DNA from 3 places in the Planococcus shenhongbingii genome. Region 1 is predicted to be linked to each of the others. Evidence: a T-box and tRNA genes for the amino acid it is inferred to sense, from the RefSeq annotation. Region 1 holds a T-box; the other regions hold tRNA genes.

Region 1 (6,997 bases):
GGGTGCGGGAAATAAGGAGTCATAACCATCGCTTCGAACAGATTCGTATACGTTTCATAATCCACGTCATTCATTGTGCCTTTTTCCCAGTGCATTTTTGCAAAAATGCCAGTATCTTCATAAATCGAACGATCTTGGACAAAACCGCCGCCGTATTCAAACATGCGCTTTTGCTCTTTGAAGCGTTCTGCCAGGAAATAAATTTGAAGATGAAAACTCCATTTCTCAAAATCATCATAAAATAAATCCAGATAAGGATTGGCATCCACTTTTTCAAAAGAGGTGCGGAATTGAAGTGCGTCTGCTAACGCCTTAGTCATCGTTGATTTGCCGACACCTACCGTACCGGCAATTGTAATTACGGCATTTGCCGGAATACCGTATTTTTCACGTAAATTCATATTGTTAAACTCCTTTGTTTTAAGGTTTCATCCACTTTGCTTAAAATCAGACGTAAATCTGGTTCATTCTGGACGAAATCCATGTCATCGCCATTAAACCGCAACACCGGAATTTCCGGATGTTCGCGTTCAAAACGTTCAATAAATTCATGGTAATCAGCCAGCAGCTGTTCCATATAGGCCGGGGTAATCATTTTCTCGAATTCACGCCCACGCATTTTGATGCGTTTCATCAGTGTTTCAAGGCTGGCATGCAGGTAAATCACCATATTGGGTGCTGGCATATCTGCTGTTAGGATCTTATAGATGGCTTCGTATTTGGCATACTCAGCTGCCGGCAATGTGCGCTTCGCAAAAATCAAGTTCTTGAAAATATGATAATCCGCTGCGACAGGCTCACGTTTAGAGATGAATTTCTTTTGAATATCAGACAACTGCTTATAGCGGTTGCATAAAAAGAACATTTCAGTCTGGAAACTCCATTCCTCAATGTCTTCATAAAATTTAGTAAGAAACGGATTTTCATCGACAATTTCTTTTAACATCTGAAATTGATGGTGGTCAGCAATTGCTTTTGCCAGTGACGTTTTGCCAACGCCAATCGGACCTTCTACCGTTATAAATGGCACCGGCATGGGAAGTTCCCCTCTTTCTGTTCAAGTGTTGTACAGTGCCATTCATTTTAACACAGACTTCCTTTTAAAAATAGAAAAAAAGCATGCCCTAATTTAATGGATAGACGCTTTCAAAGTTTTCCCTCGCTGATCTTAGGCTTTGCTTAAGTGGCCAACACTTTTTATTCTTTTCCCCTCTGTAAGAGAAGACTTCTTTATTTTTGCTGTTCAAAAAATGATACACTTGCAAGTAAGGAGAGATGAATGATGAACGGAATTGAACAAGACCATTATTATATGGGCCTCGCGATTGAAGAAGCCCAAAAAGCGGCAGCAAAAGGAGAAGTCCCGATTGGAGCGGTTATCGTGCATGAAGGAAAAGTGATTGCACGGGCACATAACTTGCGGGAAACTACCCAAAACGCAGTAACGCACGCCGAACTTTTAGCTATTCAAGAAGCCTGCCAGCAAATTGGCAGCTGGCGCCTGGAGAACACCAATCTTTACGTAACGTTAGAGCCATGCCCAATGTGTGCAGGTGCCATTTTGCAGTCCCGCATTCCAAGGGTCATCTACGGGGCACGCGATGCCAAGGCCGGCAGCGTCGATTCACTGTACCGGCTGCTTAACGATGACCGCTTCAACCATCAATGTGATGTTACTGAAAATGTAATGGCTGAGGAATGCGGAGGGTTGCTTACCCAATTTTTCCGTACACTTAGGGAGCATAAGAAAAAGAAAAAGCGGGAGCTCTTATAGGGCTGCCGCTTTTTCTTTGGTTAAAAACTGCTCAATAAGCAGATTGAGGATATAAGCTTGTTCATGATGGATCCAATGGGTCGCTTCTCCGACAAACACCAATTCAGCGTCTTCGCAAAAGTTCAGGCTTTCCTTTGCCAGTTCCGTTGACAGGAATTGATCGCCGATCCCCCAGATGATGCGAACAGGGACGCTGATTTTTTGTTCCGGTACTTGCAGGACGTTGCCTTGCCGGATCGCCCGGTACCAATTGAGCATGGCCGTCAACGCACCTGGCTGATCCCATGCCTCCTGATAAGCGGCCAGCTCTTCCTCACTAAATGTATCCGGATTGCTTGTTGATACCAAGCTCCCTACCATCGTCTTGAAATAATCCGCAGCCAGCATTTTCTCCGGTAAATCCGGTAATTGGAAAAAAGCGATATACGAGCTTCTTGCCCATTGCAATGGATTGCGCTTCAGTACCCTCGGCATAGCCTGGGGATGCGGAATATTGACTGCAATCATTCTTTCAACGTACTGCGGCTTCGTAGAGGCCAAATGCCAGGCTACTGCCCCTCCCCAGTCATGGCCGATGATGGCCGCATTGGTTCTGCCGAAATGCTCGATTAATCCAACTACATCGTCCCGCAGTAAATCCAAGCTATAGCTTTCGATGTCTTGGGGCTTGTCGCTTAAATTATAACCGCGCTGATCCGGTACTGCGACGCGGTAGCCCTTTTTGGTGAGCGGTTCAATTTGCTTTTTCCAGCCAAACCAAAATTCCGGAAAGCCGTGCAGTAAAATGACAAGCGGCCCCTCTTCAGGACCCGCTACTGCCGTATGCAAGGTAATGCCGTTCGTTTTAATCCATTGAAATGATAGGTCCTCCATATCAACAACTCCTCTCAAATGGCTTTAGCTGTTCTTTACCCGTTCTGGCGAAAAATAAAAAAAGACCCAAAAGCATTTTGCTTTTGAGCCTCAGTTTTTATTTAATAACGTCTTTGCCGCCCATATACGGACGCAGTATTTCCGGAATTAAAATCGATCCGTCTTGTTGTTGGCAATTCTCCAGCAAAGCCGCTACTGTCCGCCCAATAGCTAACCCGCTGCCGTTCAAGGTATGCACAAATTCCGGCTTGCCATTTGGTTCGCGGCGGAATTTGATATTGGTGCGGCGTGCCTGGAAATCTTCGAAATTACTGCAAGAAGAAATTTCCCGGTACATTTCCTGACTTGGTATCCAAACTTCAATATCGTATTTTTTTGCAGCGGTAAAGCCCAGATCCGCGGTACACATTTTCAAGACGCGGTAAGGCAATCCAAGAAGCTGCAATACTTTCTCAGCATGTCCCGTCAATTTCTCCAATTCATCATAAGAATCCTCCGGCTTTACAAAGCGCACCAGTTCGACTTTATTGAATTGATGCTGTCTGATTAACCCGCGCGTGTCACGGCCCGCAGAACCTGCTTCAGAGCGGAAATTCGCGCTGTAAGAGGCAAAGGCCTGAGGCAGAATTTCCCCATCTAGAATTTCGTTGCGGTAAAAGTTTGTAACCGGCACTTCAGATGTCGGAATCAGGAAATAATCTTCTTTTTCAATCAAGAAAGCATCTTCTTCAAACTTTGGAAGCTGGCCCGTTCCAGTTAAGCTTTCGCGATTAACCAGATACGGCGGCAGCATTTCTTCGTAGCCGTGTTCTTCCTGATGCAGATCCATCATGAAGTTGATGAGTGCGCGTTCCAAGCGTGCACCAAGACCGCGGTAAAACACGAAACGGCTGCCCGTCACTTTTGCGGCCCGTTCAAAATCGATGATGTTCAAATCTGTTCCGAGATCCCAATGCGGTTTGATTTCGAACCCAAACTCCGGTTTAGTGCCCCAAGTGCGGATTTCCACGTTATCGTCTTCAGAATCGCCGACCGGCACACTGTCATGCGGAATGTTCGGCACGCGCATCATGATGTAATTCAAGCGCTCTTCCACTTCCCGCAATTGATCATCAATCACTTTGATTTCGTCGCCGACTGCACGCATCTTCGCAATGGCTTCATCCGCATTTTCTTTATTGCGTTTCATGGTCGCGATGTTTTGTGAAGCTTCATTGCGTTCTGCCTTTAACTTTTCTGTTTGGGCAATCAATTCACGGCGCTTTGCGTCCATTTCTTCGAAATCATTAAGAACGGAAATATCTTCCCCGCGTTTCGCTAGTTTTGTTTTTACTTCTTCAAAATTGGCACGTACGTATTTAATGTCTAACATGCTGGTTCCTCCTTCAATTTTCGGTTAATGGAAAAAAGACAACAAAAATAGCCCTCATCCCTTGGTAAAGGGACGAGAGCTACCCGCGTTGCCACCCTGATTGATCGGCAAAAGCCAATCCTCTTCATTACATAACGGCCTTTAAACCGGCAATGGCTTGTGTCGCCATGCAACTCAGGAGTGGATTCACACGCGCTTTTCACCGGTTTGCACCAATCACCGGCTCTCTTTGGAAAAACAGACGTATTACTATTCCCCATCAACGTTTCTACTTTTAAATTAATCATACTTTACTATAAACTGATTAATTTGGCAAGAGAATACCAGTTTCTGAAGGGATCATGCTTAAAAAGTATTCGGTAATCCGGTGATCCTTTGTCAACTCCGGATGGAATGAACAGCCAAGAAACTGGCCGCTTCTTGCCATGACGATTTTCCCATCATGTTCGCACAACACTTCAGTGGTTGGACCAGCGCTGACAATATGCGGTGCCCGGATAAAGACCGCTTCAAACGGATTATCAATGCCTTTAATGGATAAAGATGCTTCAAAACTGTCGACTTGGCGGCCGAACGAATTGCGCTCTACGATGACATCCATGACGCCCAGATGAGGTTCGTCATATCCGACGACCTTGCCGGCGAGCAAAATCAACCCTGCGCAAGTGCCGAACATCGGTTTTCCAGAAGCTGCAAATTCACGTAACGGCCCCATCAAGCTATAGCGGTCGATCAAGCGGCGCATCGTCGTACTTTCTCCACCTGGCAAAATCAAGGCATCCAAAGCTTCCAGATCTTTTGGCCATTTCACCAAGACCGCTTCCGCTCCACTTGCTTCAATTGATTGAACATGCTCGCGTACAGCTCCTTGCAATGCCAGCACTCCGACTCGTTTCATCTTACCAGCCCCGCTCCTGCATGCGGTCTCCTGCTGCAATCGTGGAAATTTCAATGCCTTTCATAGCAATGCCCAGGTCTTTCGACAATTCAGCGATTAATTTGTAATCCTGGTAATGCGTCGTCGCTTCCACAATCGCACGAGCGAAGCGTTCCGGGTTTTCCGATTTGAAGATACCGGATCCGACAAACACGCCGTCTGCCCCAAGTTCCATCATTAACGCAGCATCGGCAGGCGTCGCAACACCGCCGGCCGCAAAGTTGACGATCGGCAAACGGCCAAGGCGTTTCACTTCTTTCAGGAATTCGTAGGAAGCACCTAAATTGCGCGCTTCCGTCATCAATTCATCATCGCTCAGCGTCACGACTTTACGCACTTCTGCGTTTACTTGGCGCAGATGGCGGACCGCTTCTACAATATTGCCGGTTCCCGGCTCGCCTTTTGTACGAAGCATCGAAGCCCCTTCACCAATGCGTCGCGCCGCTTCGCCCAAATTGCGGCAGCCACAGACAAATGGCACGGTATAAGTGTCTTTTAACAAGTGGAATTCTTCATCGGCCGGCGTCAGCACTTCACTTTCATCTATGTAATCAACGCCCATCGCTTCTAGTATACGCGCCTCCACAATATGGCCAATGCGTGCTTTGGCCATCACCGGAATGGATACAGCTTTCATCACTTCTTCTGTAATGCGCGGGTCTGCCATGCGGGCTACACCGCCGTCTCTGCGGATATCAGAAGGGACACGTTCCAGTGCCATAACAGCAGTAGCACCAGCAGCTTCTGCAATACGCGCTTGCTCTGCATTGACCACGTCCATAATAACACCGCCTTTTTGCATTTCTGCCATTCCTCGTTTGACACGATCTGTTCCATGTTCACTCATCAATAATTCCCCCTTTTCATAATATTTTCAGTATAATAGAGTTTGACCATATAGAAATACTCAGATTCATATTAATTCATAAGGTCAGTTAGGAGAAAGAATGATGGATATGCTCATGTTTCAACTTCAACGGCAGAATAGCACCCCTTTATATAAACAGCTTTACAAGGAAATAAAACAAGCCATTATTTCTGGTAAAATTTCCGTCGATACCAAGTTGCCCAGTAAACGGAAGCTTGCTGAGTTCCTGGACATCAGCCAAACTACGGTTGAACTCGCCTATGGCCAGCTGGTTGCTGAAGGGTTTATTGAGTCAAGAGCCCGTAAAGGATTTTATGCACAGCCGGTAGAAGAATTGGCTTATCTGGACATGCCGCAGGATGAACCGTTGGCTAATGAACGTCTTGAGTACCGGTACGACTTTAATCCAGGAAAAATTGATACCCATTCGTTTCCTTTTTCCACATGGCGTAAATTGTCAAAAGTTGTGCTGGATGAGATAAACCATGAATTGCTATTGACGGGGCATCCTCAAGGTGATGAAGCATTGCGCCATGAAATTTCCCGTTATTTATTTCAATCACGGGGAGTAGTGTGTAGTGCGGAGCAAATCATTATTGGCTCCGGAACCGAACAATTGATGCCTCTGCTGATCCGTTTGCTTGATAAAACGGTCGTGTTTGGCTTTGAAAATCCGGGCTATCCATTAACCCACAGCATTTTTGCGCACCATGACCGAAAAGCAGTGCCAATCAGCATAGAAGACGATGGCATTAATGTTATGGAACTGGAGGCTTCAGAAGTGGATATCGCCTATGTCACACCATCTCATCAATTTCCAACAGGCTCTGTGCTCAGCGCTACTAAACGCGCCCAATTATTGAACTGGGCAGCTGCAAAGCCGGAGCGCTATATCATTGAAGACGACTACGACAGTGAATTCCGTTACACGAGCCGTCCTATCCCCGCCCTCCAGAGCATGGATTTAAGCGGCCGGGTCATTTATATCAGTACGTTTTCTAAATCGCTCATGCCATCTTTGCGGCTTGCTTATATGGTTCTGCCAAAACGCTTGCTGCGCGCTTATCAGCGGACTTTCCTTCATTATTCTTCGTCCGTGCCGCGTATGGACCAGCAGCTGGTATCGGAATTCATGAAAGAAGGGCATTTTTCCCGCCATTTGAACCGGATGCG
Region 2 (6,997 bases), 1.3 Mb from region 1:
GTCGCCTCCTAAAGAGTAACGGAGGCGCCCAAAGGTTCCCTCAGAATGGTTGGAAATCATTCGCAGAGTGTAAAGGCACAAGGGAGCTTGACTGCGAGACGGACAGGTCGAGCAGGGTCGAAAGACGGGCTTAGTGATCCGGTGGTTCCGCATGGAAGGGCCATCGCTCAACGGATAAAAGCTACCCCGGGGATAACAGGCTTATCTCCCCCAAGAGTCCACATCGACGGGGAGGTTTGGCACCTCGATGTCGGCTCATCGCATCCTGGGGCTGTAGTCGGTCCCAAGGGTTGGGCTGTTCGCCCATTAAAGCGGTACGCGAGCTGGGTTCAGAACGTCGTGAGACAGTTCGGTCCCTATCCGTCGCGGGCGCAGGAAATTTGAGAGGAGCTGTCCTTAGTACGAGAGGACCGGGATGGACACACCGCTGGTGTACCAGTTGTTCCGCCAGGGGCATCGCTGGGTAGCTATGTGTGGCCGGGATAAGTGCTGAAAGCATCTAAGCACGAAGCCCCCCTCAAGATGAGATTTCCCATTGCGCAAGCAAGTAAGATCCCTCAAAGACGATGAGGTAGATAGGTTCGGGGTGGAAGCGCGGCGACGCGTGCAGCTGACGAATACTAATCGATCGAGGACTTAACCAAATACGTTTGTTCAATGTCGCATATCCGGTTTTGAAGGCGCAAGGCACAAGTTTTTTTCAAAAAAAGCTTGCAATCCCATCGGGGATTGGTATAATAAACCTTGTCTTTTAAAAACCAAACAGTCCAGTGATGATGGCAAAGAGGCCACACCCGTTCCCATCCCGAACACGGCAGTTAAGCTCTTTTGCGCCAATGGTAGTTGGGGGTTTCCCCCTGCGAGAGTAGGACATTGCTGGGCATACATAACGGAGGATTAGCTCAGCTGGGAGAGCATCTGCCTTACAAGCAGAGGGTCGGCGGTTCGATCCCGTCATCCTCCACCATTTTTCTCTGTCGCCGGAGTAGCTCAACTGGTAGAGCAACTGACTTGTAATCAGTAGGTTGAGGGTTCAAGTCCTTTCTCCGGCACCATTCCTGTTCGAGCCATTAGCTCAGTTGGTAGAGCATCTGACTTTTAATCAGAGGGTCGAAGGTTCGAATCCTTCATGGCTCACCATTTTTTCACAATTTCATTGCCACGCGGGTGTGGCGGAACTGGCAGACGCACTAGACTTAGGATCTAGCGCCTTCGGGCGTGGGGGTTCGACTCCCTTCACCCGCACCATTTTTTGCGGAAGTAGTTCAGTGGTAGAACGCCACCTTGCCAAGGTGGAGGTCGCGAGTTCGAACCTCGTCTTCCGCTCCAATTTTTTTGCACCAATAGCCGACCCTATGCCGGGGTGGCGGAACTGGCAGACGCACAGGACTTAAAATCCTGCGGTAGGTGACTACCGTACCGGTTCGATTCCGGTCCTCGGCACCATTTGGTTTTGCAAAAACCGTAGGTTTTCATCATATGCGCCCGTAGCTCAATTGGATAGAGTACTTGACTACGAATCAAGCGGTTAGAGGTTCGAGTCCTCTCGGGCGCGCCATATTTTTTCACCACTCAGCAATTCAGTTCGGGAAGTAGCTCAGCTTGGTAGAGCACTTGGTTTGGGACCAAGGGGTCGCAGGTTCGAATCCTGTCTTCCCGACCATTCAATGGGGCCTTAGCTCAGCTGGGAGAGCGCCTGCCTTGCACGCAGGAGGTCAGCGGTTCGATCCCGCTAGGCTCCACCAACTATATAATAAAGATCCTGGCGGCGTAGCTCAGCTGGCTAGAGCGTACGGTTCATACCCGTAAGGTCGGGGGTTCGATCCCCTCTGCCGCCACTTTTTTAGGACCTTTAGCTCAGTTGGTTAGAGCAGACGGCTCATAACCGTCCGGTCGCAGGTTCGAGTCCTGCAAGGTCCACCATTCATTTTATTAGCACGGAGGAATACCCAAGTTTGGCTGAAGGGATCGGTCTTGAAAACCGACAGGGGAGTCAAATCCCGCGGGGGTTCGAATCCCTCTTCCTCCTCCATTTTTTTCAAAATGTGTGGACTATCATTTTTATTTCTTCTATATTATTGTCGCGGGGTAGAGCAGTTCGGTAGCTCGTCGGGCTCATAACCCGGAGGTCGCAGGTTCAAATCCTGCCCCCGCAACCAAAATGGTCCCGTGGTGTAGCGGTTAACATGCCTGCCTGTCACGCAGGAGATCGCCGGTTCGATCCCGGTCGGGACCGCCATTTTTACATAACAAAATGGGTCAGTAGCTCAGTTGGTAGAGCATTAGATTGAAGCTCTAAGTGTCGGCGGTTCGATTCCGTCCTGACCCACCATTTTTTTGCGGGTGTAGTTTAGTGGTAAAACCTCAGCCTTCCAAGCTGATGATGAGAGTTCGATTCTCTTCACCCGCTCCATTAATTATTATACATATGGGCCTATAGCTCAGCTGGTTAGAGCGCACGCCTGATAAGCGTGAGGTCGATGGTTCGAGTCCATTTAGGCCCACCATTCCGAAGTAGCTCAGTGGTAGAGCACCGCACTGTTAATGCGATGGTCGTAGGTTCGAATCCTACCTTCGGAGCCATACTGGGGAAGTACTCAAGTGGCTGAAGAGGCGCCCCTGCTAAGGGTGTAGGTCGGGAAACCGGCGCGAGGGTTCAAATCCCTCCTTCTCCGCCAGTAATTGGCCCCTTGGTCAAGCGGTTAAGACACCGCCCTTTCACGGCGGTAACACGGGTTCGAATCCCGTAGGGGTCATACTAAAAGAGACATGCATTCTAATGCATGTCTCTTTTTTTGATAAAGTTCAATAAAGGAGTCACTTGATTTTAAAGTGGCTCTTTTTTTATTGCTAATGGCTTGAATGGAACGATAATTCTTTTTAAATGAAGTTTAGCTATGTATGGTTATACCGATTATGACAATGGCAAACACATTACAAAGAAAAACAGCTAAAAAAGCAATAGGTAGAAACCATACCTCTCTAGTCAATACAAAAAAATACTTCTAAAGACAATGCTGCTATCTTTATCATGATTGGCATGACTTTGAGAATCTCTTTACAAAAGTCTTTCAAGGTTAAAAGACAAGTTTATTGAATCATCCAGGCAGCCATTGTCAGCTAAAAATAATTGTGTCGTTCTGTACAATTTTCCCTTTGTATTCACCTTCAATTTCATTGGAAATACAGCAAATGTTGTGCTCAATTTAATAGAAAAGAGTATGATAGAAGATAGAGATTAAAAAGTGAAGCAGATTGCGATTTTTTACGCAACGAGTTTAAAACGGAGGGAAAAAGATGAATCCACAACAGAATTCATCGACAGAAAAATATACGAGTACGCGATATCTTGCGTACAGTTTTTACACAGAAACAATTGAAGTCTCCAGAATGTCGGCGTTGGCATTTTTTGAAGCAGGGGATAAGCATTATCAAGGAAAGCGAATGTTCTGGCAAAATCGTGAAAAGACATTTACCTTAGTTGGGCTTGGACATGCCCATGTTCTTGCTTCACCAAATCATCATGGACGGTTTGAAGAAATCAAGCAAGATTGGCAGAATTTGTGCAGCCAGATTGTTAATGAAGAAGCAGATGTGCAACCCATATTATTTGGCGGATTTTCATTTGATCCGTTAAATGAAAATCAAAGCGAATGGACCCATTTTCCACAAGCTTATTTTGCAGTGCCATCATTTCAAATGATAATTAAAGATGATCAGGCGTATGTCAGCATCAATTTAATTACAAATGAAGACGCCACCTTCAATGCATTTGAGGCTTTGCGGAAAGAACGTGATCGGCTGATCCATGCTGCCCAAGTTATGGAACGGCCGAAATACCAAAAACCGCTCGTAGTGGAACGTACTGAAATTAAGAAAGAGCAATACATGGACTCGATTACTAAAGTGACGGCTCTCATTAAAGCAAAACAAGCCGAAAAAGTGGTGATTGCACGTTCCCTGAGATTAGAATTTGAGCAGCCGCTTTCATCTGCGTCGGCTCTTTATCAAGTATCTGAAGAACAGCCTGAAAGTTTCCTATTTGGTTTGGAAGCACAAAATCAATTGTTCTTCGGTGCTACGCCGGAAAGGCTTGTAAAAGTGAAGGACCGGTTAGCCCTGTCTACATGTTTGGCAGGTTCCACTCCCCGAGGCAACACGGTGGAAAAGGATGAAAAGCTTGGCAATGAATTACTGAATGACAAAAAGAACCGCTCGGAACATCAATTTGTGGTTAACATGATCAGTGAAGTCTTTAACGAGCATAGTTCCCATATGTTTGTGCCAAAAACACCTAAATTAATGAAGATAAGGGATATTCAGCATCTTTATACACCGGTTGAAGGAGAATTGAAACCAGATTCGACTTTGTTCGATTTGGTTAAGGATTTGCATCCTACCCCGGCTCTTGGCGGTGAACCGAAACAGGAAGCGCTGAGCTTGATCCGCCAGTATGAAACGATGAACAGAGGATTTTATGCTGCGCCAATCGGTTGGATAGATGCAAAAGGCGACGGCGAGTTTGCAGTAGCCATCCGGTCAGCGCTGCTGAACGAAAAAGAAGCTTATTTGTATGCAGGAGGCGGGATTGTAGAAGATTCTACATCTGAGTCGGAGTATGCAGAAACTTGGGTTAAATTTAGACCAATGCTTCGTGCGCTTGGAGGTCAATTGAGTGACGAATCGTAAATCGTTAACAGAGTATGTATCAGCTTTTACACATTCACTTATACACTTAGGCGTCACAGATGTGGTCATTAGCCCGGGTTCCCGGTCAACGCCGCTTGCTTACGCATGTATGAAACAAGAAGGTTTGACTGTATACCGGCAGATTGATGAGCGTTCTGCGGCTTATTTTGCGCTGGGAATGGCTAAAGCATCCGGCAAGCCGGTCATGCTGCTTTGCACTTCAGGAACGGCTGCTGCTAACTATTTTCCTGCTGTTGTAGAAGCTTATTATGCAAGGGTTCCATTACTGGTCGTGACAGCAGACCGGCCGCCTGAATTGCGGGAAGTCGGTGCGCCGCAAGCTATTAATCAAATCAATTTATTTGGTTCCCATGTGAAATGGGCTGCTGATTTGCCGATGCCGGAAGAACAAAATCTATTGGAATTCCTGGCTCGCCATCTCCACCGGTCAGTTGCAACAGCAAAGACAGAACCAAAAGGGCCTGTCCATATAAATGTGCCATTTCGTGAACCGCTGCGCATCGACTTTGAGCAGAGCTATGTAAGCCGGGGCGAAATGATGCATTTCACTGGTGAACTTATAATAAATAAAGAAACAGAGGGATTTTTGCAGGGGTTATTGGAACAAGAGAGAGGGGTATTGGTGGTCGGAGAAATGACTGCTCCTATGCCGGAAACCTTTTGGGAATTTGTACAGAATTTGCAGTGGCCGGTTCTGGCAGATCCATTGTCCAATTTGCGTACTAATGTAAAACCGGATAATCAGCATTTGATCATCGATTCATATGATGCCATTTTGAAAAGTGAACAGTTCAAAGCTGCGATGATTCCAGATGTGGTCATCCGAATTGGTCCTCAACCGGTGTCGAAACCGCTGACATTGTATTTAGCCGCAATCAAACCCAAAAATTATGTCGTGTTTGATGAAAGCCCGATGATGCGCGATGCCCAGTCTGTTGTAACCCATCATATCCAAGCGGCAGCAAAAAGCTTATGGCAGCTGCCAATCAAAGCCAAAGAAGAAAATGCCTATGCCGTTAAATGGCAGCAGGCATCAAAATTGTACTGGCAATTGGTGGAGCAGCATTGTGAAAACGAACTCGATGAAGGCGTCTTGGCAAAGATATTTTTCGACGAACTGGATAAATGTCATCTCGTCGTCAGCAGCAGTATGCCAATTCGGGACTTGGATACGTTTTTCAAAACCAACGGACGTGATGTGATGATTTATGCAAACCGGGGTGCGAACGGTATTGACGGAGTTGTCTCGACAGCTTTTGGTGTTCAGGCAGCAGTAAAACGCCCGACGTATTTATTTATCGGCGATTTGTCATTCCTGCATGACATGAATGGCTTGATAGCTTCGAAAATGCAAGATACGGATTTGACCATTGTTATCATGAACAACGATGGCGGAGGAATTTTCTCTTACTTGCCGCAATCGCAGGAAGAGCGGTATTTTGAAGATTTGTTCGGCACGCCGACAGGGATGAATTTTAAGGATGCAGCGAATATGTATGATACTGAGTATGCAGCAGTGCACTCGAAAGAAGAGTTGATTTCGGCTTTGCGCAGCCACAAGCAAAAGCTTGTAAAAATCATTGAAGTTTTTACAGACAGGCAACAAAATGTGGAGGTCCATCGGAAGTTGTGGAACCGGTTTAGCGAGGAGCTGTCGAAGTAATGGAGATTCAAATTTTAGATGTTCGCTACCATCTAGAAGTGTTAAACTTTGACAAGAAATCCACTATTGTTTTTCTTCACGGTTTTACTGGAAGCACAAAAACATGGCGTGGAATTGAGAAAGCTTTACCGGAATATAAAATCGTTCTGATTGATTTGCTTGGCCACGGCCTGACGGATTCACCGGAAGATTCTGCACGCTATACGATGGAACTCCAAATCCGTGATTTAAATCTGCTGTTCGGACAACTTGGATTAGAAAATTTTGCGCTTGCGGGTTATTCAATGGGCGGCCGCACAGCTCTTGCTTATGCATGCACTTACCCACAGCAAATAGAGGCACTGATACTGGAAAGTGCTTCTCCTGGATTAAAATCAGCAGACGAACGGCTTGATCGGCAACAGCGAGACAGTGAGCTGGCGCTGAAGATTTTAGCAAATGGCATTACTTCGTTTGTAGATAAATGGGAAAATATCCCACTTTTTGACACCCAGAAACGATTGCCGGAAACAGTTAAGCAAACCATCCGCGCAGAACGGCTGCATCAAAATCCGCTCGGGCTCGCTAATAGCTTAATCGGCATGGGAACCGGTACGCAAAAGTCTTACTGGTCCCAGGTAAAGC
Region 3 (6,997 bases), 1.1 Mb from region 1:
TTCCATCAATTAAATGCCCGTTCTTAATCAACTTATAAGTCATAGCATCTCCTCCATCCCTATGAATTGTCTGAATATTAATAACAATATCATTTATAATAAAAGATGCAAAGTTCTTTGCTAAAGAAAGAAAGCACAAAAAAGCCCCCAGTTTTGAAGTTAATCAAAACTGGGGGCTTATAAAGGACAGGCAGGTCCTTTTAAAAGATACCGGCGGTCGGGGTCGAACCGACACTCCCGTGAAGGAACGGGATTTTGAGTCCCGCGCGTCTGCCAATTCCGCCACGCCGGCAAATTATTATGGAGGCGGCAACCGGACTCGAACCGGTGATAAGGGTGTTGCAGACCCATGCCTTACCACTTGGCTATGCCGCCAAAAATGTTGGAGCGGAAGACGGGGGTCGAACCCGCGACCTCCACCTTGGCAAGGTGGCGTTCTACCACTGAACTACTTCCGCAAAAGCTGGGGTACCTGGATTCGAACCAGGGCATGACGGGATCAAAACCCGTTGCCTTACCGCTTGGCTATACCCCAATAACTGGATGGGGCGGACGAGGGGAATTGAACCCCCGAATGCCGGAATCACAATCCGGTGCGTTAACCACTTCGCCACGACCGCCATATTATCATTAGTATATAAATCATTCATTAAAATAAAAAACATGGGGCGGACGAGGGGAATTGAACCCCCGAGTGCCGGAATCACAATCCGGTGCGTTAACCACTTCGCCACGACCGCCATCATATAATTTAAAAATTGGCAGGGGCAGTAGGAATCGAACCCACATCGGAGGTTTTGGAGACCTCTGTTCTACCGTTAAACTATGCCCCTATAAAACTGGTGGTGGGGGGCAGATTCGAACTGCCGAACCCGAAGGAGCGGATTTACAGTCCGCCGCGTTTAGCCACTTCGCTACCCCACCTAGTGGTGCCGGAGAAAGGACTTGAACCCTCAACCTACTGATTACAAGTCAGTTGCTCTACCAGTTGAGCTACTCCGGCATGGAGATATAAAAAAATGGTGGGTCAGGACGGAATCGAACCGCCGACACTTAGAGCTTCAATCTAATGCTCTACCAACTGAGCTACTGACCCATTTTGTTATGTAAAAATGGCGGTCCCGACCGGGATCGAACCGGCGATCTCCTGCGTGACAGGCAGGCATGTTAACCGCTACACCACGGGACCATTTTGGTTGCGGGGGCAGGATTTGAACCTGCGACCTCCGGGTTATGAGCCCGACGAGCTACCGAACTGCTCTACCCCGCGACAATAATATAGGTGATACTTTGTTTCTCTTACGCGCGTTTCGTAATGGACACCTGCATCGCCTTCGGCTGCTTCGGTGTTAATCGCTGTCTTCGTTCAGCGATTTGCTCTACCCGCGACAATAATATAGGTGATGATTTTCTTTCCGTCTACTTCTTCAATGGCCATTATATTATATAGAAGAAAATTTTTAACGCCTTGTTGAAGTTATGTATTTAGGAAATGGTGGAGGATGACGGGATCGAACCGCCGACCCTCTGCTTGTAAGGCAGATGCTCTCCCAGCTGAGCTAATCCTCCAGGTAATTAAAGTGTTGGTGACCCCTACGGGATTCGAACCCGTGTTACCGCCGTGAAAGGGCGGTGTCTTAACCGCTTGACCAAGGGGCCTTGATTATTGAAGTTATCTACTGGCGGAGAGCAAGGGATTCGAACCCTTGAGACGGTTGCCCGCCTACATGATTTCCAATCATGCTCCTTCGGCCACTCGGACAGCTCTCCAAAAGAATGGCTCCGAAGGTAGGATTCGAACCTACGACCATCGCATTAACAGTGCGGTGCTCTACCACTGAGCTACTTCGGAATAATATTGATCAGCCTGGCAACGTCCTACTCTCGCAGGGGGAAACCCCCAACTACCATTGGCGCAAAAGAGCTTAACTGCCGTGTTCGGGATGGGAACGGGTGTGGCCTCTTTGCCATCATCACCAGACTAATTTTGTTTTGAAAGACAAGTTTTATTATACCAATAATATAAAGTATATCAAGCTTTTTTTGAAAAAACTTTTTACTTGCGCCTTCAAAACCGGATATGCGACATTGAACAAACAGTTTGGTTAAGTCCTCGATCGATTAGTATTCGTCAGCTGCACGCGTCGCCGCGCTTCCACCCCGAACCTATCTACCTCATCGTCTTTGAGGGATCTTACTTGCTTGCGCAATGGGAAATCTCATCTTGAGGGGGGCTTCGTGCTTAGATGCTTTCAGCACTTATCCCGGCCACACATAGCTACCCAGCGATGCCCCTGGCGGAACAACTGGTACACCAGCGGTGTGTCCATCCCGGTCCTCTCGTACTAAGGACAGCTCCTCTCAAATTTCCTGCGCCCGCGACGGATAGGGACCGAACTGTCTCACGACGTTCTGAACCCAGCTCGCGTACCGCTTTAATGGGCGAACAGCCCAACCCTTGGGACCGACTACAGCCCCAGGATGCGATGAGCCGACATCGAGGTGCCAAACCTCCCCGTCGATGTGGACTCTTGGGGGAGATAAGCCTGTTATCCCCGGGGTAGCTTTTATCCGTTGAGCGATGGCCCTTCCATGCGGAACCACCGGATCACTAAGCCCGTCTTTCGACCCTGCTCGACCTGTCCGTCTCGCAGTCAAGCTCCCTTGTGCCTTTACACTCTGCGAATGATTTCCAACCATTCTGAGGGAACCTTTGGGCGCCTCCGTTACTCTTTAGGAGGCGACCGCCCCAGTCAAACTGCCCGCCTGACACTGTCTCCCACCCCGATCAGGGGTGCGGGTTAGAATTTCAATACAACCAGGGTAGTATCCCACCGACGCCTCCCCCGAAGCTGGCGCTCCGGGCTCAAAGGCTCCTACCTATCCTGTACAAGTTGCACCAAAAGTCAATATCAGGCTACAGTAAAGCTCCACGGGGTCTTTCCGTCCTGTCGCGGGTAACCTGCATCTTCACAGGTACTATAATTTCACCGAGTCTCTCGTTGAGACAGTGCCCAGATCGTTACGCCTTTCGTGCGGGTCGGAACTTACCCGACAAGGAATTTCGCTACCTTAGGACCGTTATAGTTACGGCCGCCGTTTACTGGGGCTTCAGTTCGCACCTTCGCTTGCGCTAAGCACTCCCCTTAACCTTCCAGCACCGGGCAGGCGTCAGCCCCTATACGTCACCTTACGGTTTGGCAGAGACCTGTGTTTTTGCTAAACAGTCGCCTGGGCCTATTCACTGCGGCTCTCTCGGGCTGTAACACCCTACCAGAGCACCCCTTCTCCCGAAGTTACGGGGTCATTTTGCCGAGTTCCTTAACGAGAGTTCACTCGCTCACCTTAGAATTCTCTTCTCGCCTACCTGTGTCGGTTTGCGGTACGGGCACCTCCCGCCTCGCTAGAGGCTTTTCTTGGCAGTGTGAAATCAGGGACTCCAGGGCATACGCCCCTTGCCGTCACCGCTCAACGTTATGGAAATGGGATTTGCCTCATTTCCCGCCTCACGGCTTGGACGCGCTCAACCAACGGCGCGCTCGCCTTATCCTTCTGCGTCCCCCCATTGCTCAAACGGCGGGGAGGTGGTACAGGAATATCAACCTGTTGTCCATCGTCTACGCCTATCGGCCTCGACTTAGGTCCCGACTGACCCTGAGCGGACGAGCCTTCCTCAGGAAACCTTGGGCATTCGGTGGACGGGATTCTCACCCGTCTTTCGTTACTCATACCGGCATTCTCACTTCTAAGCGCTCCACGAATCCTTCCGGTTCCGCTTCAACGCCCTTAGAACGCTCTCCTACCACGGACATCGTTGATGTCCATCCACAGCTTCGGTAATCCGTTTAGCCCCGGTACATTTTCGGCGCAGTGTCACTCGACCAGTGAGCTATTACGCACTCTTTAAATGATGGCTGCTTCTAAGCCAACATCCTGGTTGTCTAAGCAACGCCACATCCTTTTCCACTTAACGGATATTTGGGGACCTTAGCTGGTGGTCTGGGCTGTTTCCCTCTTGACTACGGATCTTATCACTCGCAGTCTGACTCCCAAGCATAAATCACTGGCATTCGGAGTTTGTCTGAATTCGGTAACCCGGGATGGGCCCCTAGTCCAAACAGTGCTCTACCTCCAGGATTCTCAATCTTGAGGCTAGCCCTAAAGCTATTTCGGAGAGAACCAGCTATCTCCAGGTTCGATTGGAATTTCTCCGCTACCCACACCTCATCCCCGCACTTTTCAACGTGCGTGGGTTCGGGCCTCCAGTAAGTGTTACCTTACCTTCACCCTGGACATGGGTAGATCACCTGGTTTCGGGTCTACAACTGCATACTCATTCGCCCTGTTCAGACTCGCTTTCGCTGCGGCTCCGACTTCTCATCTTAACCTTGCATGCAATCGTAACTCGCCGGTTCATTCTACAAAAGGCACGCCATCACCCATGAACGGGCTTTGACTAGTTGTAGGCACACGGTTTCAGGATCTGTTTCACTCCCCTTCCGGGGTGCTTTTCACCTTTCCCTCACGGTACTGGTTCACTATCGGTCACTAGGGAGTATTTAGCCTTGGGAGATGGTCCTCCCGGATTCCGACGGAATTTCACGTGTTCCGCCGTACTCAGGATCCACTCAGGAGGGCACGCCTTTTCGGCTACGGGGCTGTTACCCAGTGTCGCGGACCGTTCCAGGTCGCTTCGCCTAACGCGTGCTTTTGTAACTCCGTATTGAGTGTCCTACAACCCCAAGAGGCAAGCCTCTTGGTTTGGGCTGTTCCCGTTTCGCTCGCCGCTACTCAGGGAATCGCATTTGCTTTCTGTTCCTCCAGGTACTTAGATGTTTCAGTTCCCTGGGTCTGCCTTCTCATGTGCTATGAATTCACACATGGATCCTGCCCCATTACGGGCAGGGGGTTCCCCCATTCGGAAATCTCCGGATCAATGCTCACTTACAGCTCCCCGGAGCATATCGGTGTTAGTGCCGTCCTTCTTCGGCTCCTAGTGCCAAGGCATCCACCGTGCGCCCTTTCTAACTTAACCAAGTTGGTTACATAGAAAGTCGACCGATCGCTCGGTCTCATCACTTGTGTTGCGTTGTTTCGTTTGTTTCAATGTCGTCATATCCAGTTTTCAAAGAACAAGGTCATTCCAACGGTATGGAATGATTGGTGGAGCCTAGCGGGATCGAACCGCTGACCTCCTGCGTGCAAGGCAGGCGCTCTCCCAGCTGAGCTAAGGCCCCAAGAAGGTATGGTGGGCCTAAATGGACTCGAACCATCGACCTCACGCTTATCAGGCGTGCGCTCTAACCAGCTGAGCTATAGGCCCTCTTGGGAATTCAATTGAGATAAAGAAGGGTTCAACGAACCTTCAAAACCGAACGCAAAACGTCAACCGGAACCGTGAGGTTCCGTTCCGAAGTAATCCTTAGAAAGGAGGTGATCCAGCCGCACCTTCCGATACGGCTACCTTGTTACGACTTCACCCCAATCATCTGTCCCACCTTCGGCGGCTGGCTCCCACAAGGGGTTACCTCACCGACTTCGGGTGTTACAAACTCTCGTGGTGTGACGGGCGGTGTGTACAAGGCCCGGGAACGTATTCACCGTGGCATGCTGATCCACGATTACTAGCGATTCCGGCTTCATGCAGGCGAGTTGCAGCCTGCAATCCGAACTGAGAACGGTTTTCTGGGATTGGCTCCCCCTCGCGGGTTGGCGACCCTTTGTACCGTCCATTGTAGCACGTGTGTAGCCCAGGTCATAAGGGGCATGATGATTTGACGTCATCCCCACCTTCCTCCGGTTTGTCACCGGCAGTCACCTTAGAGTGCCCAACTGAATGCTGGCAACTAAGATCAAGGGTTGCGCTCGTTGCGGGACTTAACCCAACATCTCACGACACGAGCTGACGACAACCATGCACCACCTGTCACCGCTGTCCCCGAAGGGAAAGCCTTGTCTCCAAGGCGGGCAGCGGGATGTCAAGACCTGGTAAGGTTCTTCGCGTTGCTTCGAATTAAACCACATGCTCCACCGCTTGTGCGGGCCCCCGTCAATTCCTTTGAGTTTCAGCCTTGCGGCCGTACTCCCCAGGCGGAGTGCTTAATGCGTTAGCTGCAGCACTAAGGGGCGGAAACCCCCTAACACTTAGCACTCATCGTTTACGGCGTGGACTACCAGGGTATCTAATCCTGTTTGCTCCCCACGCTTTCGCGCCTCAGCGTCAGTTACAGACCAGAAAGTCGCCTTCGCCACTGGTGTTCCTCCACATCTCTACGCATTTCACCGCTACACATGGAATTCCACTTTCCTCTTCTGCACTCAAGTCCCCCAGTTTCCAATGACCCTCCACGGTTGAGCCGTGGGCTTTCACATCGGACTTAAAGGACCGCCTGCGCGCGCTTTACGCCCAATAATTCCGGACAACGCTTGCCACCTACGTATTACCGCGGCTGCTGGCACGTAGTTAGCCGTGGCTTTCTGGTAAGGTACCGTCAAGGTGCCGGCAGTTACTCCGGCACGGTTTCTTCCCTTACAACAGAGTTTTACGATCCGAAAACCTTCATCACTCACGCGGCGTTGCTCCGTCAGACTTGCGTCCATTGCGGAAGATTCCCTACTGCTGCCTCCCGTAGGAGTCTGGGCCGTGTCTCAGTCCCAGTGTGGCCGATCACCCTCTCAGGTCGGCTACGCATCGTGGCCTTGGGAGGCCGTTACCCCCCCAACTAGCTAATGCGCCGCGGGCCCATCCAGCAGCGACAGCGTGAGCCGTCTTTCCGTCGGCTCCCAGGCGGGAGCCGAACCTATCCGGTATTAGCCCCGGTTTCCCGGAGTTATCCCGAACTGCAGGGCAGGTTGCCCACGTGTTACTCACCCGTCCGCCGCTGAAAACTTGGAGCAAGCTCCAAATTTTCCGCTCGACTTGCATGTATTAGGCACGCCGCCAGCGTTCGTCCTGAGCCAGGATCAAACTCTCCATTATAGAAGAAATTGATTGCTC

The links. The T-box of region 1 lies ahead of serS (serine--tRNA ligase). A T-box ahead of a tRNA ligase gene usually reads a tRNA of that ligase, here a tRNA-Ser.
Region 2: it encodes a tRNA-Ser, which carries the amino acid that the T-box ahead of serS (serine--tRNA ligase) is inferred to sense. The anticodon was not compared.
Region 3: it encodes a tRNA-Ser, which carries the amino acid that the T-box ahead of serS (serine--tRNA ligase) is inferred to sense. The anticodon was not compared.

Annotation. Positions count from the first base shown of each region.
Region 1 covers NZ_CP129235.1:18,664-25,660, reverse strand. Annotated here, with positions in the region: gene QWY16_RS00100 (deoxynucleoside kinase) at 1-401, opposite strand, end outside; gene QWY16_RS00095 (deoxynucleoside kinase) at 398-1,036, opposite strand; gene tadA (tRNA adenosine(34) deaminase TadA) at 1,283-1,774, shown strand; gene QWY16_RS00085 (alpha/beta fold hydrolase) at 1,769-2,647, opposite strand; gene serS (serine--tRNA ligase) at 2,745-4,019, opposite strand; T-box leader at 4,085-4,291, opposite strand; gene pdxT (pyridoxal 5'-phosphate synthase glutaminase subunit PdxT) at 4,324-4,917, opposite strand; gene pdxS (pyridoxal 5'-phosphate synthase lyase subunit PdxS) at 4,919-5,803, opposite strand; gene pdxR (MocR-like pyridoxine biosynthesis transcription factor PdxR) at 5,907-6,997, shown strand, end outside.
Region 2 covers NZ_CP129235.1:1,328,012-1,335,008, forward strand. Annotated here, with positions in the region: rRNA gene QWY16_RS06550 (23S ribosomal RNA) at 1-644, shown strand, start outside; rRNA gene rrf (5S ribosomal RNA) at 767-882, shown strand; tRNA gene QWY16_RS06560 (tRNA-Val) at 892-967, shown strand; tRNA gene QWY16_RS06565 (tRNA-Thr) at 980-1,055, shown strand; tRNA gene QWY16_RS06570 (tRNA-Lys) at 1,065-1,140, shown strand; tRNA gene QWY16_RS06575 (tRNA-Leu) at 1,164-1,248, shown strand; tRNA gene QWY16_RS06580 (tRNA-Gly) at 1,255-1,329, shown strand; tRNA gene QWY16_RS06585 (tRNA-Leu) at 1,358-1,446, shown strand; tRNA gene QWY16_RS06590 (tRNA-Arg) at 1,482-1,558, shown strand; tRNA gene QWY16_RS06595 (tRNA-Pro) at 1,587-1,663, shown strand; tRNA gene QWY16_RS06600 (tRNA-Ala) at 1,670-1,745, shown strand; tRNA gene QWY16_RS06605 (tRNA-Met) at 1,765-1,838, shown strand; tRNA gene QWY16_RS06610 (tRNA-Ile) at 1,847-1,923, shown strand; tRNA gene QWY16_RS06615 (tRNA-Ser) at 1,940-2,032, shown strand; tRNA gene QWY16_RS06620 (tRNA-Met) at 2,083-2,159, shown strand; tRNA gene QWY16_RS06625 (tRNA-Asp) at 2,164-2,239, shown strand; tRNA gene QWY16_RS06630 (tRNA-Phe) at 2,257-2,332, shown strand; tRNA gene QWY16_RS06635 (tRNA-Gly) at 2,340-2,413, shown strand; tRNA gene QWY16_RS06640 (tRNA-Ile) at 2,431-2,507, shown strand; tRNA gene QWY16_RS06645 (tRNA-Asn) at 2,509-2,583, shown strand; tRNA gene QWY16_RS06650 (tRNA-Ser) at 2,588-2,678, shown strand; tRNA gene QWY16_RS06655 (tRNA-Glu) at 2,685-2,756, shown strand; gene QWY16_RS06660 (isochorismate synthase) at 3,298-4,689, shown strand; gene menD (2-succinyl-5-enolpyruvyl-6-hydroxy-3-cyclohexene-1-carboxylic-acid synthase) at 4,676-6,373, shown strand; gene menH (2-succinyl-6-hydroxy-2,4-cyclohexadiene-1-carboxylate synthase) at 6,373-6,997, shown strand, end outside.
Region 3 covers NZ_CP129235.1:1,116,393-1,123,389, reverse strand. Annotated here, with positions in the region: gene QWY16_RS05565 (metal-dependent hydrolase family protein) at 1-43, opposite strand, end outside; tRNA gene QWY16_RS05560 (tRNA-Leu) at 209-292, opposite strand; tRNA gene QWY16_RS05555 (tRNA-Cys) at 302-375, opposite strand; tRNA gene QWY16_RS05550 (tRNA-Gly) at 384-458, opposite strand; tRNA gene QWY16_RS05545 (tRNA-Gln) at 464-535, opposite strand; tRNA gene QWY16_RS05540 (tRNA-His) at 545-620, opposite strand; tRNA gene QWY16_RS05535 (tRNA-His) at 665-740, opposite strand; tRNA gene QWY16_RS05530 (tRNA-Trp) at 760-833, opposite strand; tRNA gene QWY16_RS05525 (tRNA-Tyr) at 841-924, opposite strand; tRNA gene QWY16_RS05520 (tRNA-Thr) at 928-1,003, opposite strand; tRNA gene QWY16_RS05515 (tRNA-Phe) at 1,021-1,096, opposite strand; tRNA gene QWY16_RS05510 (tRNA-Asp) at 1,114-1,189, opposite strand; tRNA gene QWY16_RS05505 (tRNA-Met) at 1,194-1,270, opposite strand; tRNA gene QWY16_RS05500 (tRNA-Val) at 1,494-1,569, opposite strand; tRNA gene QWY16_RS05495 (tRNA-Glu) at 1,585-1,659, opposite strand; tRNA gene QWY16_RS05490 (tRNA-Ser) at 1,681-1,770, opposite strand; tRNA gene QWY16_RS05485 (tRNA-Asn) at 1,778-1,852, opposite strand; rRNA gene rrf (5S ribosomal RNA) at 1,866-1,981, opposite strand; rRNA gene QWY16_RS05475 (23S ribosomal RNA) at 2,102-5,035, opposite strand; tRNA gene QWY16_RS05470 (tRNA-Ala) at 5,162-5,237, opposite strand; tRNA gene QWY16_RS05465 (tRNA-Ile) at 5,247-5,323, opposite strand; rRNA gene QWY16_RS05460 (16S ribosomal RNA) at 5,427-6,979, opposite strand.